Regions from separate parts of the Actinoplanes sp. HUAS TT8 genome, predicted to be linked through region 2. Evidence: riboswitches for the same ligand, from Rfam matches in the RefSeq annotation. Region 2 holds a riboswitch; each other region holds the start of a gene.
The links. A riboswitch is a leader RNA that binds a small molecule or an ion and turns the genes downstream of it on or off. The one in region 2 is predicted to bind ZMP and ZTP.
Positions count from the first base shown of each region.

Region 1 (5,752 bases), 3.2 Mb from region 2:
CTGTAGCCGAACCCCTTGCGGGTGACCGCGTGCACGATGACCGGCGCGTTGAAGCCCTTGGCCCGGCGCAGCGCCGACTCCATCGCCTGCTGGTCGTGGCCGTCGACCGGGCCGATGTACTTCAGCCCCAGGTCCTCGAACATCGGCTGCGGGCTGATCGCGTCCTTGATACCGCGCTTGACCGCGTGCAGCACCTCGAAGACCGGCCGGCCGACCACCGGGGTCTGGCCGAGCGCGTCCTTGACCAGGTCGAGCACCTTCTCGTAGCCCGGATTGAGTCGCAGGGTGGAGAGGTGGTCGGCCAGGCCGCCGATCGTCGGCGCGTAGGACCGGCCGTTGTCGTTGACGACGATGACCAGCTTGTTCTTCGTGGCGGCGATGTTGTTGAGCGCCTCCCAGCACATGCCGCCGGTCAGCGCGCCGTCACCGACCACGGCGACCACGTGCCGGTCCTCGCCGCGCAGGGCGAACGCCTTGGCCAGGCCGTCGGCGTAGGAGAGCGCGGTGGAGGCGTGCGAGTTCTCGATCAGGTCGTGCTCGCTCTCGGCCTGGCTCGGGTATCCGGTCAGCCCGCCACGCTGGCGCAGCAGATCGAAGCCCTCCTGCCGGCCGGTGAGAATCTTGTGCACGTACGACTGGTGGCCGGTGTCGAAGAGGATCTTGTCCCGCGGGGAGTCGAAGACCCGGTGCATCGCCAGGGTCACCTCGACCACCCCGAGGTTCGGACCGAGGTGCCCCCCGGTCTTCGACACCTTGGTCACGAGGAAGTCACGGATCTCGGCCGCGAGCAGGGTCAGCTGCTCCGCGGACAGTCGCTTCAGATCACCCGGGGTGGTGATGGTCGTCAGCAGGCCGGCCGGGGTCGAGGGGGAGTCGCTCATGAGGCACGAGTCTATCGGGGTGGCGGGCGGGCGCGACCTGGAGCGAACGGACAGGCCGGAATCCTCCACAGCACCTACACATTCCCCGGTACGGGGGAGGTTTGCGCGCTGACCTGTGACTCAGATCACGAGCGGGAGTACCGTCGATGCATGTCTGTCGATGCCGAGGCCCCGCGGCGCCGGGACCGTAGCCACTTCCTCTACCTCGCCGTGCTCGTCGCGATGGCCCTCGGGATCGCGGTGGGGTTCCTCTTCCCGGACTTCGCGGTCGAGCTGAAACCGCTCGGCACCGGGTTCGTGAACCTGATCCGGATGATGATCGCCCCGGTCATCTTCTGCACGCTCGTGCTCGGCGTCGGCTCGATCCGGCGGGCCGCCCAGGTCGGCCGGGTCGGCGGGCTGGCCCTCGGCTACTTCCTGATCATGTCGACCGTCGCGCTGGCGATCGGGCTGGTGGTCGGCAACATCCTGCACCCCGGCTCCGGCCTGCACCTGAGCCAGGAACTCGCCAAGACCGGCACGGCCCAGGTCAGCAAACAGGCCGAGGGCGGCGTCGACTTCGTCCTCGGGATCATCCCGGACACACTGGTCTCGGCCCTGACCAGCACCCAGGTGCTGCAGACGCTGCTGGTGGCCCTGCTCGTCGGGTTCGCCGTGCAGTCGCTGGGCGACCGGGGCGAACCGGTGATCGCCGCGGTCGCACTGATCCAGCGGGTGGTCTTCAAGATCCTCGCGATGATCATGTGGCTGGCGCCGGTCGGGGCCTTCGGGGCGATGGCCGCCCTGGTCGGGGCGACCGGGTTCGACGCGCTGAAGAGCCTGGCCGCGATCATGGTCGGCTTCTACATCACCTGCGCGATCTTCGTGTTCGTGGTGCTCGGACTGCTGCTCCGGCTGGCCGCCGGGGTGTCGATCTTCCGGCTGCTGCGGTACCTGGCCCGGGAATTCCTGCTGATCCTGTCGACGTCGTCGTCCGAGTCGGCGCTGCCCCGGCTGATCGCCAAGATGGGCCACCTCGGGGTGAGCCGGCCGGTGGTCGGGATCGTGGTGCCGACCGGGTACTCGTTCAACCTGGACGGGACCGCGATCTACCTGACCATGGCGTCGCTGTTCATCGCCGACGCGCTGGACCAGCCGCTCTCGGTCGGGCAGCAGATCGGGCTGCTGCTCTTCATGATCGTGGCGTCCAAAGGGGCGGCCGGGGTCACCGGGGCCGGGCTGGCGACGCTCGCCGGTGGACTGCAGAGCCATCGGCCCGATCTGGTGCCCGGGGTGGGGCTGATCGTGGGCATCGACCGGCTGATGTCCGAGGCCCGGGCCCTGACCAACTTCGCCGGGAACGCGGTCGCGACCGTCCTGGTCGGCACGTGGACCCACGAGATCGATCGGGAACAGGCGGCTCGGGTGCTGGCCGGCGAGGCCCCGTTCGACGAGTCCAGTTTCGACGACGACCCGCACGGCGACCGTGCGGCCGAACCCGCCACGGCCGGCACCCCGGTTTCCGCCCCACCGGCACGCCCGGCCGAGCCCGGCTGACCGGCCTGCTCCCGCTCCCGCCGGACCCGCCCCCGCCCACCGAGCCGGCCGACCCTCGCCCACCGAGCCGGCCAGCCCTCGCCCACCGCGCCGGCCGGCCCCCGCCCGGCGATACCGTCGGGGCATGCCGCTCGGCGATCTCGTCGCGCCCACCCTCGGGGTGGGGTTCGTCATGGCGGGCGCCCTGCTGGTCGTCCGGCTGCTGATGGCTCGGGCCCGGCGGAATCCGGGCGCCCGGCATCACCTCATCCGGTACGACCCCGGCAACCCGGACCTGCTCGTCCCCGGGGCGCTGGGCCGGATGACCCTCAATTTCGGACAGCCGGCGAGCTTCTGGATCCTCGCCGGGATCCTGCTCCTGGTGCTGGTCGCCACCGACGTGACGCTCGCATCCGGTTGGTTGTGATCTTCGGGGTAACCGCAACCACCCGACCACGTCGCCGTTCCGGGCTGAGCGTTCTGGGCGCGCCAGCGCCCTGCTCAGCCCGGAACGGTCCCCGCGGGAGCGACGATCGGGACCACGGCGGACGTAGGCAATGAAGAATTTGATCTTGATTTTCCGGACCCCCGCCGCCTCGCGGATCGGTCGCGTCCGGCATCCTGGAGGGCAAGCAGCGACTGGCGGCTCGGGGATGGTCGAACCATCGGGGAGCTCGTTCACGGGAGTCGACCGCCTGGGCTCCCGGCCAAGGAGCAAAGACATGACCAGCGAAAACAGTGGCGCCCGCCTCCTGCCCGGCGCGCCCGTGGCCGAGGCCGTCCTGGCCGATGTCCGGGAGCGGGTCACCGCGCTGAAGGCCCGGGGCATCCGGCCGAGCCTGGCCACCATCCTGGTCGGCGACGACGACGCCAGCGCCGGGTACATCCGGATCAAGCAGAAGCAGGCCGCCGAGCTGGGCTTCGAGTCGCCGCACGAGCACCTCAGCGGGGACGTCACGCAGGCCGACCTGCTCAAGGTCATCGCCGGGTTCAACGACGACAAGGGCGTGCACGGCGTCCTGATCCAGTACCCGATCCCGGCCCACCTGGACTACGACGCGGCGCTGATGACCCTCGATCCGGACAAGGACGTCGACGGCATGCACCCGCTCAACATGGGCCGGCTCGCCGTCGGGCTGCCCGGGCCGCTGCCGTGCACGCCGGCCGGGATCGAGGCGCTGCTCGCGCACCACGGCATCGAGATCTCCGGCCGGGAGGTGGTCATTCTCGGTCGCGGGGCGACCCTCGGGCGGCCCCTGGCGATGCTGCTGGCGCAGAAGCGGCCGACCGCGAACGCGGCGGTCACCGTGGTGCACACCGGGGTGAAGGACTGGCCGCGGTACACGCAGCGGGCCGAGATCCTGATCGCGGCGGCCGGGGTGCCCGGGATCATCCAGCCGGAGCACGTGAAGCCGGGGGCCACGGTGATCGGGGCCGGGGTCCGGTATGAGGGCCGGCGGCTGCTTCCGGACGTGGACGAGTCGTGCGCGGCCGTCGCGGGGGCGATCACTCCGCGGGTCGGGGGTGTGGGGCCGACCACGGTGGCGATGCTCTTCCGGAACGCGGTGAGCGCCGCGGAGCGGGCCAACCCGTAGTTTCGGCGCGCGGCCGTCCTCGGGTCTCGGGGGCGGCCGTCCTGGGGTTTCGGGGGTGGCCGCGCGTTTCCGATTTCGGCGCGCGGCCACCGCTTTCCCGACATTTCCGAAATGTCGGTCGGGGCGGGCGTCATCACGGTCCGGCCGGGCCGGCTCGGGGCGCTGGACAAACTCGGTCAGCGCTCAGGCGGCTACGCTGAAACCTGACGTTGACGTCAGAGGCAGAGTTTCCCGGGAGGTGTGAATTGCGCATCGGTGATCTCGCGGCGCGGGCCGGCGTCAGCGTCCGCTCGGTTCGCTACTACGAGGAGCAGGGCCTGCTCAGCAGCGTCCGCAGTCCCAGCGGCCAGCGGCACTACACCGAGGAGGAGGTCGACCGGGTCGGCTTCATCCAGCGGCTCTACGCGGCCGGGCTCTCCAGTCGCACCATCGCCGAGCTGCTGCCCTGCGTCGACTCCCCCAGTCTGGAGAATTCCGACGCGGCCATGACCCGGATGCGCGAGGAACGCGATCGCCTTTCCACCCACATCGAAGACCTGATCCGTACGAGGGACGCCCTCGACCACTTGATGTCCGCCGCCGCGGAGTATCGCGACCACTTCTGACCCCACCGCCCGCACCCGGCCGTCGCCCTACAGCCGTGAGCACCAGCCGAACAGGCCGAGCTGGCGTTCAGGGCTGCCCCAGCGCTGTTTTACAGCCCTCAGCACCAGCCAAGCCGGCCGAGCTGGCGCTGAGGGCTGCCTCGGCGCTGTTTTGCGACCCTCAGCACCAGCCGAACGGGCTGAGCTGGCGTTCAGGGCTGCCTCGGCGCTGTTTTACAGCCGTGAGCACCAGCCGAACGGGCTGAGCTGGCGCTCAGAGCGCTGGGAGGAGCAGGGCTACGCACTCCACGTGCTGGGTCATCGGGAAGCAGTCGAAGGCGCGCAACTCCGCCAGCTCCCAGCCCAGCGACCGGAACGTCTTCACGTCCCGCGCCAGGGCCGCCGGGTCGCAGGCCACGTACGCGACCGCGCGCGGCGACGAGGCCACGATCCCGCGCACCACCCGGGCGCCGGCGCCGGCCCGGGGCGGGTCGAGCACGACCAGGTCGACCGGGCCGGTGATCCGGCGGCGGCTCAGGGCCGTCTCGACCGCGGCCTGCACGACCTCGACCTGGGGCAGGTCGGCCAGGTTGGCCCGGGCCGCGGCGACGCCCGGGGTGGAGGACTCGACGACGGTGGTCCGCGCCCCGGTCACCTCGGCGACGGCGGCGGCGAACAGGCCGGCTCCGCCGTACAGGTCCCAGGCGACCTCGCCCGCGGCCGGTCGCAGCATCTCCAGCACGGCGGCGGTCAGGGTCGCCGCGGCCTCGGGATGGACCTGCCAGAAGCCTTCGGGTGCCACCTGCCAGGTGCGGTCGCCGACCGTCTCGGCCACCTCGGCCGGGCCGCTGAGCCGGACGAGTCCGGTGCCGCCGGGCTCGTCGGTCGGGTCGCCGCCGGACGAGCCCGAGGTTCCGGCCGGGCGTTCGAGCGCGACCACGTCACCGCCGCCGGACGCGACGGCCTGGAGTGCCGCCGATTCGGGCCAGGTACGGCTCAGCAGGTCGAGTTCCTGGATGGCCGGGTGCGCGATCAGGCATCGGTCGACCGGGACGACCTGGTGCGACCGGTGCTGGAGCAGGCCGGGGCGGCCGAGCGCGTCGACGGCGTACCGGACCCGGGTGCGCCAGCCCAGCGGGCCGCCGGGGAGGGGCTCCGTCCGTACGAAAACCTTGTC
Region 1 covers NZ_CP195646.1:10,725,623-10,731,374, reverse strand. Annotated here, with positions in the region: gene dxs (1-deoxy-D-xylulose-5-phosphate synthase) at 1-881, opposite strand, end outside; gene ACSHV8_RS47995 (cation:dicarboxylate symporter family transporter) at 1,032-2,417, shown strand; gene ACSHV8_RS47990 (hypothetical protein) at 2,542-2,823, shown strand; ZMP/ZTP riboswitch at 3,022-3,104, shown strand; gene ACSHV8_RS47985 (bifunctional 5,10-methylenetetrahydrofolate dehydrogenase/5,10-methenyltetrahydrofolate cyclohydrolase) at 3,119-3,991, shown strand; gene ACSHV8_RS47980 (MerR family transcriptional regulator) at 4,237-4,596, shown strand; gene ACSHV8_RS47975 (class I SAM-dependent RNA methyltransferase) at 4,850-5,752, opposite strand, start outside.
Region 1: another riboswitch for ZMP and ZTP. It lies ahead of ACSHV8_RS47985 (bifunctional 5,10-methylenetetrahydrofolate dehydrogenase/5,10-methenyltetrahydrofolate cyclohydrolase); the one in region 2 lies ahead of ACSHV8_RS10410 (hypothetical protein).

Region 2 (5,752 bases):
TCGGCGGCCGGCTCGGCCGTGCCGACCGGCGGGAGCGGTGGCTGGGCGTAAGCGGTCAGCGGCGCGTCCGGGGAGGCACCGCGGAGTGCTTCCAGGGGCACCGAGCCGATGACGTCGCCGGGGGCCGGATCACTGATCGGGCGGTCCGATCGGGGCAGGACCAGGACGGCCACCTCGGCCGGGCCGGTGGCCGGCAGGTCTCGTACCCGGGAAGTGGCCGGGACCAGCAGCGGCGCCGTCACCGGGGCGTCGGCGACCAGCGGGCCCGGCGCCGCCGGGGCGGGGAAGCCGGCGCGGCGCAACCAGCCGTCGTCGAAATACTTGGACAGGTAGGCGCGGCCGGAGTCCGGGGCGAGGACCACGACCACGGATTCCGGGCCGAGCTCGCCGGCGACGCGCAGGGCGGCGACGACCGCGGTGCCGGTGGACGCGCCGACCAGGATGCCCTCCTCCCGGGCGAGGCGGCGGGTCATCTCGATCGACTCGCGGTCGCTGACCCGTTCGATACGGTGGACGATCTCGCGGTGGTAGGACTGCGGCCACACGTCCTCGGCGGTGTCCGGGTGCACGTAGTGGCCGATGCTCTCCACGTAGTACGGGCTGCCGTCGCCGCCGCCGTAGACCGAGTTCTCCGGGTCGGCGCCGACCACGGTGACCCGGCCGGCCGAGCGCAGGAACGCGCCGGCGCCGCTGATCGTGCCGCCGGTGCCGACCCCGGCCACGAAGTGGGTGACCCGGTGGCCGGTCTGCCGCCAGATCTCGGGGCCGGTGGTGGCCAGGTGCGCGCCCGGGTTGGCCGGGTTGTCGTACTGACCGGCGAGCCACCCGCCCGGGGTCTCGGCGGCGAGCCGGGCGGCGACCTGGGACACGTGCCGAGGGTCCTCCCGGGTGACGCCGCCGGTGGTGATCACGACCTGGGCGCCGTACGCGCGCAAGGTTTTGATCTTCTCTTCGCTGCTCTTGTCGGGGACGACGACGAGCGCCCGGTACCCGCACTGAGCGGCGATCATGGCCAGGCCGACGCCGGTGTTGCCGGACGTGCCCTCCACGATGACGCCGCCGGATCGCAGCTCACCGGACTGCTCGGCGGCCTGGACCATGGCGAGCGCGGCGCGGTCCTTGACACTGCCGCCGGGGTTGAGGAACTCCGCCTTGAGGTGGACCTCGGCGGTGAGACCGGCGGTGATCCGGGTGAGGCGGATCAGCGGCGTGTCTCCGATGGCATCGAGCACACTCATTCCAATACCCTATCAGGCATATAGGATTTCTGGATATTAGGTCTCAGTGCTGGAAAAGACGAACCCCAGTGTGTACGAGAGTGACCCCGAGCCGCGCGCAGGCGGCGGCCACGTCGTCCGATCGGAGGGATCCGCCCGGCTCGGCGACGTAGCGGACCCCGTGCCGGGCCGCGTGCTCGACGTTGTCCGGGAACGGCAGCGCGCCGTCGGACACGAACGCCACCCCGTCCAGCCGGCGCCGCCATTCCGCGGGCTCGGCCAGGCTCATCTGCCGGTCGATGACGTCCTGGATCCGGGCGCCGGGCGCCGGTGGCCGCAGAGCAGGATGCCGGCGCAGCCACCAGGTGTCGACCTTGGCCCCGGCGAGCCGCGTGCAGTCGACCCGGGACTGCTGGCCCGCGCCGATGCCGAGCGTCATGCCGTCGCGCAGGTAGGCCACCGAGTTGGACTGGGTGTGCTTGACGACGACGAGCCCGAGCAGCAGGTCGTCGACGGCGCTGTCCGGGAGACCGTGGCCGGCCAGCAGATCCCGGTTCAGCTCGACCGGATCGCGCGGCTGGGTGAGCCGCAGGCCGTAGACCTCGCGGGTCTCGGTCGGCGGGGGCACAAAGGTCGGATCGGCTTCGAGGATCAAGAACCGGCCGCTCTTCTTCCGGGACAGGGTGGCCACGACGCCGGGCTCGTAGCCGGGGGCGACGATGCCGTCCGAGACCACGCGGCTCAGCAGGTCGGCCAGTTCGGCGTCGACCGGCTCCGACACGGCCACGAAATCGCCGTAGGAACTCTTCGGGTCGGCGTCCCGGGCCCGGACGTACGCACTGGTCACCGAGCTGATGCTCGCCCGGTCGAGGCGGTAGGTCGCAGCCGTCACCTCGTCGATCCCGCCCGCGACGGCCGCCCCGGCCGGGGAGACGTGCTTGAACGAGGCGGCGGCGGGCCGGCCCAGAGCGGCCGCGGCCTCCCGGACCAGCTGCCAGGCGCCGGCGGCGTCCAGGACATTGACGTACGACGGTTCGCCGTGCCGCACCCGGAACGGCCGGCGGTGCGGGTCGACGGGGATGGCGGTGGCCGGTCGCTGATGCGGGTTCAGGCCGTATCGCAGGTTCACTTCGCCTCCGAGGTCGTCTGCCTTCGGAAGCGCCCAGGCGGCCGGCGCGACACACACGTGAGACCCGGCCGGTCCCCGGTGGTGCTCCACCCTCGCCAGTAACGGCCGTGCCCGGAGCATATCCGGTCCCCACTGATAGGTGTACTGCCAGTACATCGCAGCGGGGGCCGGGGGCGTCGTACCGTCGGGGGCGTGGACAACCGAGCCGAGGTGCGGGACTTCCTGGCGACCCGCCGCGCCAAGATCAGCCCGGAGCGGGCCGGCATTCCGAGCATCGGGCAGCGTCGTGTGCCCGGGCTGCGGCGCACCGAGGTGGCGGCGCTGGCCGGGATGAGCGTGGAGTATTACGCCAAGCTCGAACGCGGTCACCTGAGCGGGGTGTCGGCCGGGGTGCTCGACGCCGTCGCGCGGGCACTGCAGCTCGACGACGCGGAACGGGCCCACCTGCTGCGGCTCGCGCACGAGGCGAACGGGAGCAACGCGCTGATCCGGCCGAGCCGGCGGCCGCGGCAGTGGGCCGTACGGGAAAGCCTGCAATGGTCCTTGGACGCGATAACGACCAGCCCGGCGATTCTGGTCAACAACTGTCAGGACCTGCTCGCGGCCAACCATCTCGGGCGGGCGATGTACAGCGACCTCTACGCCTTCTCGGAAACCGTTCCCAACCTCGGGCGGTTCACCTTCCTGGACAGTGCGGCGCACCGCTTCTACCCGGACTGGAACCTGGCCGCCGACATGCTGGTGGCCAACCTGCGGACCGCGGCCGGCAAGGACCCGCACGACAAGGGCCTGCACGACCTGGTCGGCGAACTCTCCACCCGCAGCGACGACTTCCGGCGGCGGTGGGGTGCGCACAACGTGCGCATCCACGGGACCGGGGTGAAGACTTTTCATCATCACGTGGTGGGCGGGCTGGAGCTGGCCTACGAGAGCATGGATCTGCGCGCGGACCCGGACCTGACGCTGACCATCTACTCGGCCGATCCGCAGTCGCCGTCGGCCCAGGCCTTGAAGCTGCTGGCGTCGTGGGCGGCCACCACTTCGGCGGCTCCCCAGGGCTGACGCTCAGTCCAGCGGCGACCGGGCGATTCCGGCCGGTTCGCGACCGGCCGACAGCCAGCCGGCGGCGACGGCCAGGACGGGCAGGCCGAGCAGCAGGCCGGCCAGCGGGGCGTACGGCACCGGGACCAACAGGTGGAGATCCCGGTGGTAGAGGGCGAGCATCGCGGTGTACGCCCCGATGAGCCCGAGCAACGCACCGACCACGGCCAGGGCCGCCGCGGTCGAGGCGGTGAGCGTGCGCCGGGTCCGCGGGGGTGCACCGGCCGCCGCCAGGGTTCGCAGGTCACGCCCGGTCTCACTGCGGATCAGCCCGACCGTCAGGGCCAGCACCCCGAGCGCGACGACCACACCGGCCAGCACCGACCAGAACCGCAGCGCCGACAGGTCGGCCTTGGCCGGCCGGGTCTCCACGGTCAGCCCGGCCCCGCCGGCGACTGTCCGCATCTGATCAGCCTGGTCCGGCGTCAGCGCCCGCGGTGCCTCCAGCAGCCAGGCCCCCGGTTCGGCCTGCACGCCGAGCGCACGCATCCCCTTCGGGGTCAGAAGAACCGAGGGCCCCGAGGTGTACGCGGGCAGGGAGACGATGAACACGGCTTTCTCCCGCTGCGCGGCCGCGAGCAGCCCGAGACCGGCCGGCAGCAGCACGAGACCGGCGACGGCGAAGCGGTGAGCCGGGCGGGGACGGGCCGGGCGGGACGCCAGGGCGGCCACGATCGGGACCCGGGCGACCGCGCGGGCCGGCCACCACGCCGCGACGACGGCGGTGAGCACGGCCAGCCCGGCGGTGAGCCCGACCGCCCACCAGGGCAGGTCGAACCGGTCGATGCGGTGCTCGACGACACTCTCCAGGGCCGGGGCCAGCAGGAACCAGGCGCCGAGGCCGGTCACGGTCCCGCTCAGGGCGGCGACGACGCCGGTGGCGGCCCCGTTGACGATCGGGACGAGCCGGACGTGCCGGGGACTGGCGCCGACCGCGCCGAGCATGCCGAGCGCACGCAACCGCCGCTGGGCCAGCACGGTGAACCCGGCGACCGCGAGCAGGCCGACGAAGAGCAGACCGACCGTGGCCAGCCCGAGAACCGCGGCCGTGGCGACGCCGCGTTCACCCGAGGAGCGGACCTCGACCGAACCGGCGTCGGGCCGGGCGGCGGCCGCGAACTGCGCCGGGGTCGCCTTGATCAGCACGATCACGTCGGTGAGCGGGCCGGCCTGCCCGGGCGCGACCAGGGCGAACGTGTCGAGCAGGTCGTTCGGGTTCTCGACCGTGCCGACGATCGTCCAGGTGTGCCCGGTCTCGGCCCAGGTCCCGCCCGGGTGCAGGCCGAACAGGCGGGCGGCGCGGGCCGTGACCGCGGCCTCGCCCGGGCCGGCCGGGAAACGCCCGCCGGTGAGCCGCAGCGTCGGTGCGCTCAGGGCGCCGTGGGCGGCCTGCCCTCGCACCTCCATGGGGGTGGCCGAACCCGGCACCGAGACCAGCCGGCGGTCGACGGATTCGACCGCGCCGACGGACGCCCGCAGGGCGGCGAGGTCGCCGGGCAGGTCCGGACGGGCGGCGTCGAGGGTGATCCGGTAGTCGGCCGCGCCGAAGCGGCCGGCCTGACCGGTCGCGAAACTGCTGACCACGCCCAGGCCGGCGCTGGTGGCGGCGACGGCGAGACCGAGAAGGATCAGGACGAGCAGCTGGCCGCGCCACTCGCGCCGGAACATCCGCCAGGCCCAGCGGGTGACCGCCCGCCGCGCCCCGCTCATCGGCCGGGGCCGGGGGTGAGCAGGGATTCCGGGCCGGGTGGGGGCACGGTCCGGTCGATCACGCGGCCGTCGCGCAGGAAGACCACCCGGTCGGCCCAGGAGGCCAGCTGGGCGTCGTGGGTGACCACGACGGCGGCGACGCCACGCCGGGTGGCGGCGTGGATCAGGCGCATCACCGCCTCGCCGTTGACCGAGTCGAGCGCGCCGGTCGGCTCGTCGGCCAGCAGCAGGCGACGGTCGCCGACGACGGCGCGGGCGATCGCGACCCGCTGGCGTTCGCCGCCGGAGAGCTGATCGGGGAACCAGGCGGCCCGGTCGGTGAGGTCCAGCAGCTCCAGGGCCTGCATGCCGGCGTCGCGGGCGGCCCGGGCGGCGGTGCCGTCGAGCTCCAGCGGCAACGTCACGTTCTCCAGCGCGGTCAGGCCGGGCAGCAGGTTGAAGTCCTGGAAGACGTAGCCGATCGAGCGCCGGCGGACCCGGGCCCGCTCGGGCGCCGGCATCGACGCGACCGGGACGCCCGCGATCAGGACGTCACCGCTGGTCGGCTGTTCGAGGGTGCCGGCGATGGTGAGCAGCGTGCTCTTGCCCGAACCGC
Region 2 covers NZ_CP195646.1:2,373,638-2,379,389, reverse strand. Annotated here, with positions in the region: gene ACSHV8_RS10415 (pyridoxal-phosphate dependent enzyme) at 1-1,238, opposite strand, end outside; gene ACSHV8_RS10410 (hypothetical protein) at 1,282-2,346, opposite strand; ZMP/ZTP riboswitch at 2,371-2,459, opposite strand; gene ACSHV8_RS10405 (helix-turn-helix transcriptional regulator) at 2,539-3,408, shown strand; gene ACSHV8_RS10400 (ABC transporter permease) at 3,412-5,157, opposite strand; gene ACSHV8_RS10395 (ABC transporter ATP-binding protein) at 5,154-5,752, opposite strand, start outside.

Region 3 (5,752 bases), 5.2 Mb from region 2:
AGCTGCCCAGCGCCCACGCCTCGTGGCTGGTCACCGAGTCGGCCACCTTGTACGCGGCGTAGCCGTTGGCCCCGCTGCGCCAGGCGGACTGGGACGGCGGGTCGTACGGCTGCTCGTTCTGCAGGAAGTACGTCCGGCCACCGTTCCCGTTCCAGACCACCTCGTACTTCTGGTAGTGCTCGACGAACAGGCCGTACGCGGTCACGTTCTGACCGTTCACGATCAGGCCGCTGTCGGCCGTGTTGACGTTCCAGCCGTACGTGCCGGCGTTGCCGTGGTCGGCCCGCCACGCCCAGATGTGGTCGATGATCGTGTTGTTGCTGTTCACCAGCAGGCTGTTGGTGGCCTTGCCGGCGATCGAGCCGCCGATCCGGAAGAACACGTCCTGGATCGTGGTCGGGTTCGACGCGTGGTTCGCGGACGAACCGTTCGGGCCGATGACCAGCAGGTTGGCCGAGTTGGTGGTGCCCGCGTCGAAGAGCAGGCCGGCGATCTTGATGCCGTCCACATCGGCCGTCTGCAGCGGCGTGACGCCGTTGTCCGGGATGATCGTCGCGTAGCCGAGACCCATCACCACGGTGTTGGCCCGGGTCACGTTGATCGTCTGGTTCACGTGGTACACGCCCGGCTGGAAGATCAGGTTCAGGCCCTGCGCGAGCGCCTGGTTGATCGTCGCCGCGCTGTCACCGGGCTTGGCCACGTAGAACTGGCTGAGCGGGATGCTGGTACCCGGGGTGTTGCCGTTCGCCCAGCTCACACCGGACGAGTTGGTCGACAGGTTGGGCACGAAGACGGCGTAGTCACTGCCGTTCAGGTACAGGTACGGCTTCTCCCGGATCACCGGGGTCTGCCCGATCGTGGTGTACGGCGGGTTCGGGAAGCCGCCGGCCGGAGCACCCTGCACACCGACGAAGGCCTGGTTCCAGACCGCGTTGGAGTTCGAGCCGATCTGGCTGTTCCGGGTGAACCACTGCTGCTGCGAGTACTGCCCCTCGACCCCGCTGATCCGCGAGTCGGCGATGTAGCCGCCGGACGCCCAGCCGTAGCCGTTCGGCGCCAGGTTCAGGTCGCCGTGCACGTCCATCCGGCGGAACGGCGCGGCCTGCGACACGGCCCAGCGGTCGGCGCCGGAGACCGGGTACAGCGAGATGTTCTCGACCGAGCGCCAGAAGTTCTGGGTCGCGTTGCCCTGGAACCAGCCGGCGTCCACGGTGATGTCCCCGTTGATCCGCACGTCCTGCGGGTTCTGACCGAGACCGATCACCGAGGTGTTGAAGCCGACCTGGATGTTCAGACCGTTGTAGGTACCCGGCTTGAACGCGATCAGGTTGCGCTGCGTGCCGAACTGGTTCGTCTCCTGCTGCTTGAAGATCGCGTCGGCCGTGGCCTGGATCGACGCGCTCGACATGCTCGGGTCGAAGACGGTGACCTGCGCGCCGAGGCTCCCGCCACCGGGCAGGGTCGGCCCGGACGGGGACGTCGTCGGGTCGGTCGGCGTGGTGGTCCCGCCGCCGTACACCTTGAACTCCCACAGCGAGTAGCCGTAGCCGGTGGTGCGCTGGGTGCCGTACATCCGCACGTAGCGCCCGGAGCCGCTGACCGACAGGTTCTGGTTGCCGCCGGTCGACGTGGTCGTCGAGTAGATCGAGGTCCAGGTGCTCGCGTTGTTCGACACCTGGATCTGGAACGCCTTGCCGGCCGCGGTCTCCCAGTTCAGCTCGACCCGGGAGATCGACTGCGTGCTGCCCAGGTCGACCTGCAGCCACTGCGGGTCGGAGAAGGCCGACGCCCAGCGGGTGCCGAGGTTACCGTCGACGGCTTCCGAGGCCAGGTAGGCGCCGGCCGCCTCGGTGGAGGAGGCGGTCGCGGGCTTGCCCTGCGACAGCAGCGTCTCGGCGGCCGAGGCGCCGGACATGGTGATCGCGGCATAACCGGCGACAACAGCGGCCGTGAGGCCGACTATCGCGCCGCTCCGCCAGCGGGAGCGTCTCATGGGGGTCTCCTAGTAGGACGGGAGGGGGACTAGGTAACTGGGAGAGCGCTCACCCGGTGCCACGACGCTAAGAGTCGTTACCAATCGATGTCCAGGATGTTGCGAGGTTCCGGAACCGGTACCGGCGGCTGCCGCTGTTTCACCGGGCGCACCGCCATCCGGCTCATCCACGCAGGTCAAGCCACCGGTAACAATTGACCTGACGTGTTTCATGAATATCGATAACAGGTCTTCCGGAACCGGTTCCGCCGAGTCTCGCCACAACTCTCAAAAGCCTTCAGAAACCTTTATTTCCGTACGAAGGGTCAGCGCTCCTGCGAACGGGCGTCGTCGAGCCGGACGCGCACCTCGGCCAGCAACTCGACCAGCGCGGCGAGCCGGGCGTCGGAGAGCCCGGCGAAAGCGACAGTCGCGTCCGGATGCATCGCCCGCATGGCCGAACCCAGCAGCTCGCCGCCATGGGAGGTGAGCCGGACCTTCATCGCCGCCACCATGCTGTATTCGACGCGGCCGCCCTGAAGGTCGCCTGCTTCGTCGTCGTCATACCTGTGGACCGCCGCCGGCCTGATCACCGCCGGTATCCAGCGGACCCGAAACCGCCGAGTCGCCCTGGTCGCGTCGGGTCCCGCAGACGCGGAAACCCGCCGGGCCGGGTAGGCCACGACGGGTTTCGACGAGGTGCGCGGGGCAGGGTCAGGCGAGGCTGACCGACGGGTAGAGCGGGAACGGGGCCAGCAGGTCCGTCGCCTGCTTCGAGACGCCCTCGGACAGGGCCGGGTCGAGGGTGAACTTCGCCTTCGACGTGGCGTCCGGGGTGGTGCCGGCCAGCACGGTGTGGATCAGCTCGGCGATCTGGTCCATCTCGGCCACACCCAGGCCACGCGAGGTCAGGGCCGGGGTGCCGATCCGGATGCCCGAGGTGTACCAGGCGCCGTTCGGGTCGGACGGGATCGCGTTGCGGTTGGTGACGATGCCACTGTCGAGCAGCGCCTGCTCGGCCTGGCGGCCGGTCAGCCCGAACGGGTGCACGTCGATCAGCACCAGGTGGTTGTCGGTGCCGCCGGAGACCAGCTGCACGCCCCGCTTGAGCAGGCCCTCGGCCAGCGCCTGGCTGTTGGTGACGATCTGCTGCGCGTAGGTCGAGAACTCCGGCCGGCGGGCCTCGGCGAACGCGATCGCCTTGGCCGCCATCACGTGCGGCAGCGGGCCGCCGAGCACCATCGGGCAGCCGCGGTCGACCTGCGACGACAGCTCCGGCTGGCAGAACACGGCGCCACCGCGCGGGCCGCGCAGGCTCTTGTGGGTGGTGGTGGTGACGATGTGCGCGTGCGGGATCGGGTTGTAGTCCCCGGTGAACACCCCACCGGCGACCAGCCCGGCGAAGTGCGCCATGTCGACCATGAAGGTGGCGCCGACCGCGTCCGCGATCTCCCGCATCTTGGCAAAATTCACCTTGCGGGGGTACGCCGAGTAGCCGCCCACAATCACAGCGGGCTTGAACTCCTTGGCCGACTCCAGCAGCGCCTTGTAGTCGATCTGCCCGGTGGCCGGGTCCACCCCGTAGGACCGCTGGTCGAACATCTTCCCGGAAATGTTCGGCCGGAAGCCGTGGGTCAGGTGACCGCCGGCGTCCAGGGACATGCCGAGCAGCCGCTGGTTGCCGAACGCCTGCCGCAGCTCGGCCCACTCGGCGTCGGTCAGGTCGTTGATCTGCCGCTTCTCGAACTTCTTCAGGTACGGCACCTCGACGCGGTCGGCCAGGATCGCCCAGTAGGCGACCAGGTTCGCGTCGATGCCGGAGTGCGGCTGCACATACGCGTACGGAGCCCCGAACAACGCCTTGGCGTGCTCGACGGCCACCGACTCGACGGTGTCCACGTTCTGGCAGCCGGCGTAGAAGCGGCGGCCGATGGTGCCCTCGGCGTACTTGTCGGAGAGCCAGTTACCCATGGCCAGCAGGACGGCCGGCGAAGCGTAGTTCTCGCTGGCGATCAGCTTCAGCGACTCGCGCTGATCGGTGAGCTCCTTGGCGATCGCGTCGGCGATGCGCGGCTCGACGGACCGAACCACCTCGAGGGCGGAACGGAAGGCAGTGGATTCAGCGTTCAATTCAGGCACAGGACCTTCCCTATCACGTAGTGAAGAGGCCCAGGCGCACGGCAGGTCGTCATCTCGACGAGGCCGCTCCCCGATGGTCAACCATCCGAACGCGCCAGTCACGGCCTACCGCCAGCATACCGACCCGGCCCGTGACGGTCACACCTGTTGCCGGCCTCAGGGGCCGACATCACTCGATTGGCCTCGAATTTCGGGCAAAAAGAAACGCCCACCCGGAACCCGGGTGGGCGTTTCCATAAGTTAAGTCCGGCGGCGTCCTACTCTCCCACACCCTCCCGAGTGCAGTACCATCGGCGCTGGAGGGCTTAGCTACCGGGTTCGGAATGTAACCGGGCGTTTCCCCTCCGCTATGACCACCGAAACAGCCATCAGCGAAACAAAACCAGCAACCTTTCCGGGATCTCTCCCGACAAGGGTGGTTGTTCGTTTGCTGTGAATCACACAGTGGACGCAAGCAGAATGTTTAGGGTGGTTAAGCCCTCGGCCTATTAGTACCGGTCAACTCAACACGTTACCGTGCTTACATCTCCGGCCTATCAACCCAGTAGTCTAGCTGGGAGCCTTACCCACTCAAGGTGGTGGGATACCTCATCTCGAAGCGAGCTTCCCGCTTAGATGCTTTCAGCGGTTATCCCTTCCGAACGTAGCCAACCAGCCGTGCCCTTGGCAGGACAACTGGCACACCAGAGGTTCGTCCGTCCCGGTCCTCTCGTACTAGGGACAGCCCTTCTCAAGTATCCAACGCGCACGGCGGATAGGGACCGAACTGTCTCACGACGTTCTAAACCCAGCTCGCGTACCGCTTTAATGGGCGAACAGCCCAACCCTTGGGACCTGCTACAGCCCCAGGATGCGACGAGCCGACATCGAGGTGCCAAACCATCCCGTCGATATGGACTCTTGGGGAAGATCAGCCTGTTATCCCCGGGGTACCTTTTATCCGTTGAGCGACACCGCTTCCACACGCAAGTGCCGGATCACTAGTCCCGACTTTCGTCCCTGCTCGACCCGTCAGTCTCACAGTCAAGCTCCCTTATGCACTTACACTCAACACCTGATTGCCAACCAGGCTGAGGGAACCTTTGGGCGCCTCCGTTACCCTTTAGGAGGCAACCGCCCCAGTTAAACTACCCACCAGACACTGTCCCTCGACCCGATCAGGGCCGCAAGTTAGATACCCAAACCCAACAGAGTGGTATTTCAACAATGACTCCACCCGAACTGGCGTCCGAGCTTCACAGTCTCCCACCTATCCTACACAATCGAATTCAGATACCAATGTCAAGCTATAGTAAAGGTCCCGGGGTCTTTCCGTCCTGCCGCGCGTAACGAGCATCTTTACTCGTACTGCAATTTCGCCGGGCCTGTGGTTGAGACAGTGGGGAAGTCGTTACGCCATTCGTGCAGGTCGGAACTTACCCGACAAGGAATTTCGCTACCTTAGGATGGTTATAGTTACCACCGCCGTTTACTGGCGCTTAAGTTCTCCGCCTCGCCCCGAAGAGCTAACAGGTCCCCTTAACGTTCCAGCACCGGGCAGGCGTCAGTCCATATACATCGTCTTACGACTTGGCATGGACCTGTGTTTTTAGTAAACAGTCGCTTCCCCCTGCTCTCTGCGGCCATACCACGCTCCACCAG
Region 3 covers NZ_CP195646.1:8,795,886-8,801,637, forward strand. Annotated here, with positions in the region: gene ACSHV8_RS39090 (galactose-binding domain-containing protein) at 1-1,993, opposite strand, end outside; gene ACSHV8_RS39095 (hypothetical protein) at 2,299-2,565, opposite strand; gene ACSHV8_RS39100 (glycine hydroxymethyltransferase) at 2,687-4,111, opposite strand; ZMP/ZTP riboswitch at 4,133-4,223, opposite strand; rRNA gene rrf (5S ribosomal RNA) at 4,356-4,472, opposite strand; rRNA gene ACSHV8_RS39110 (23S ribosomal RNA) at 4,580-5,752, opposite strand, start outside.
Region 3: another riboswitch for ZMP and ZTP. It lies ahead of ACSHV8_RS39100 (glycine hydroxymethyltransferase); the one in region 2 lies ahead of ACSHV8_RS10410 (hypothetical protein).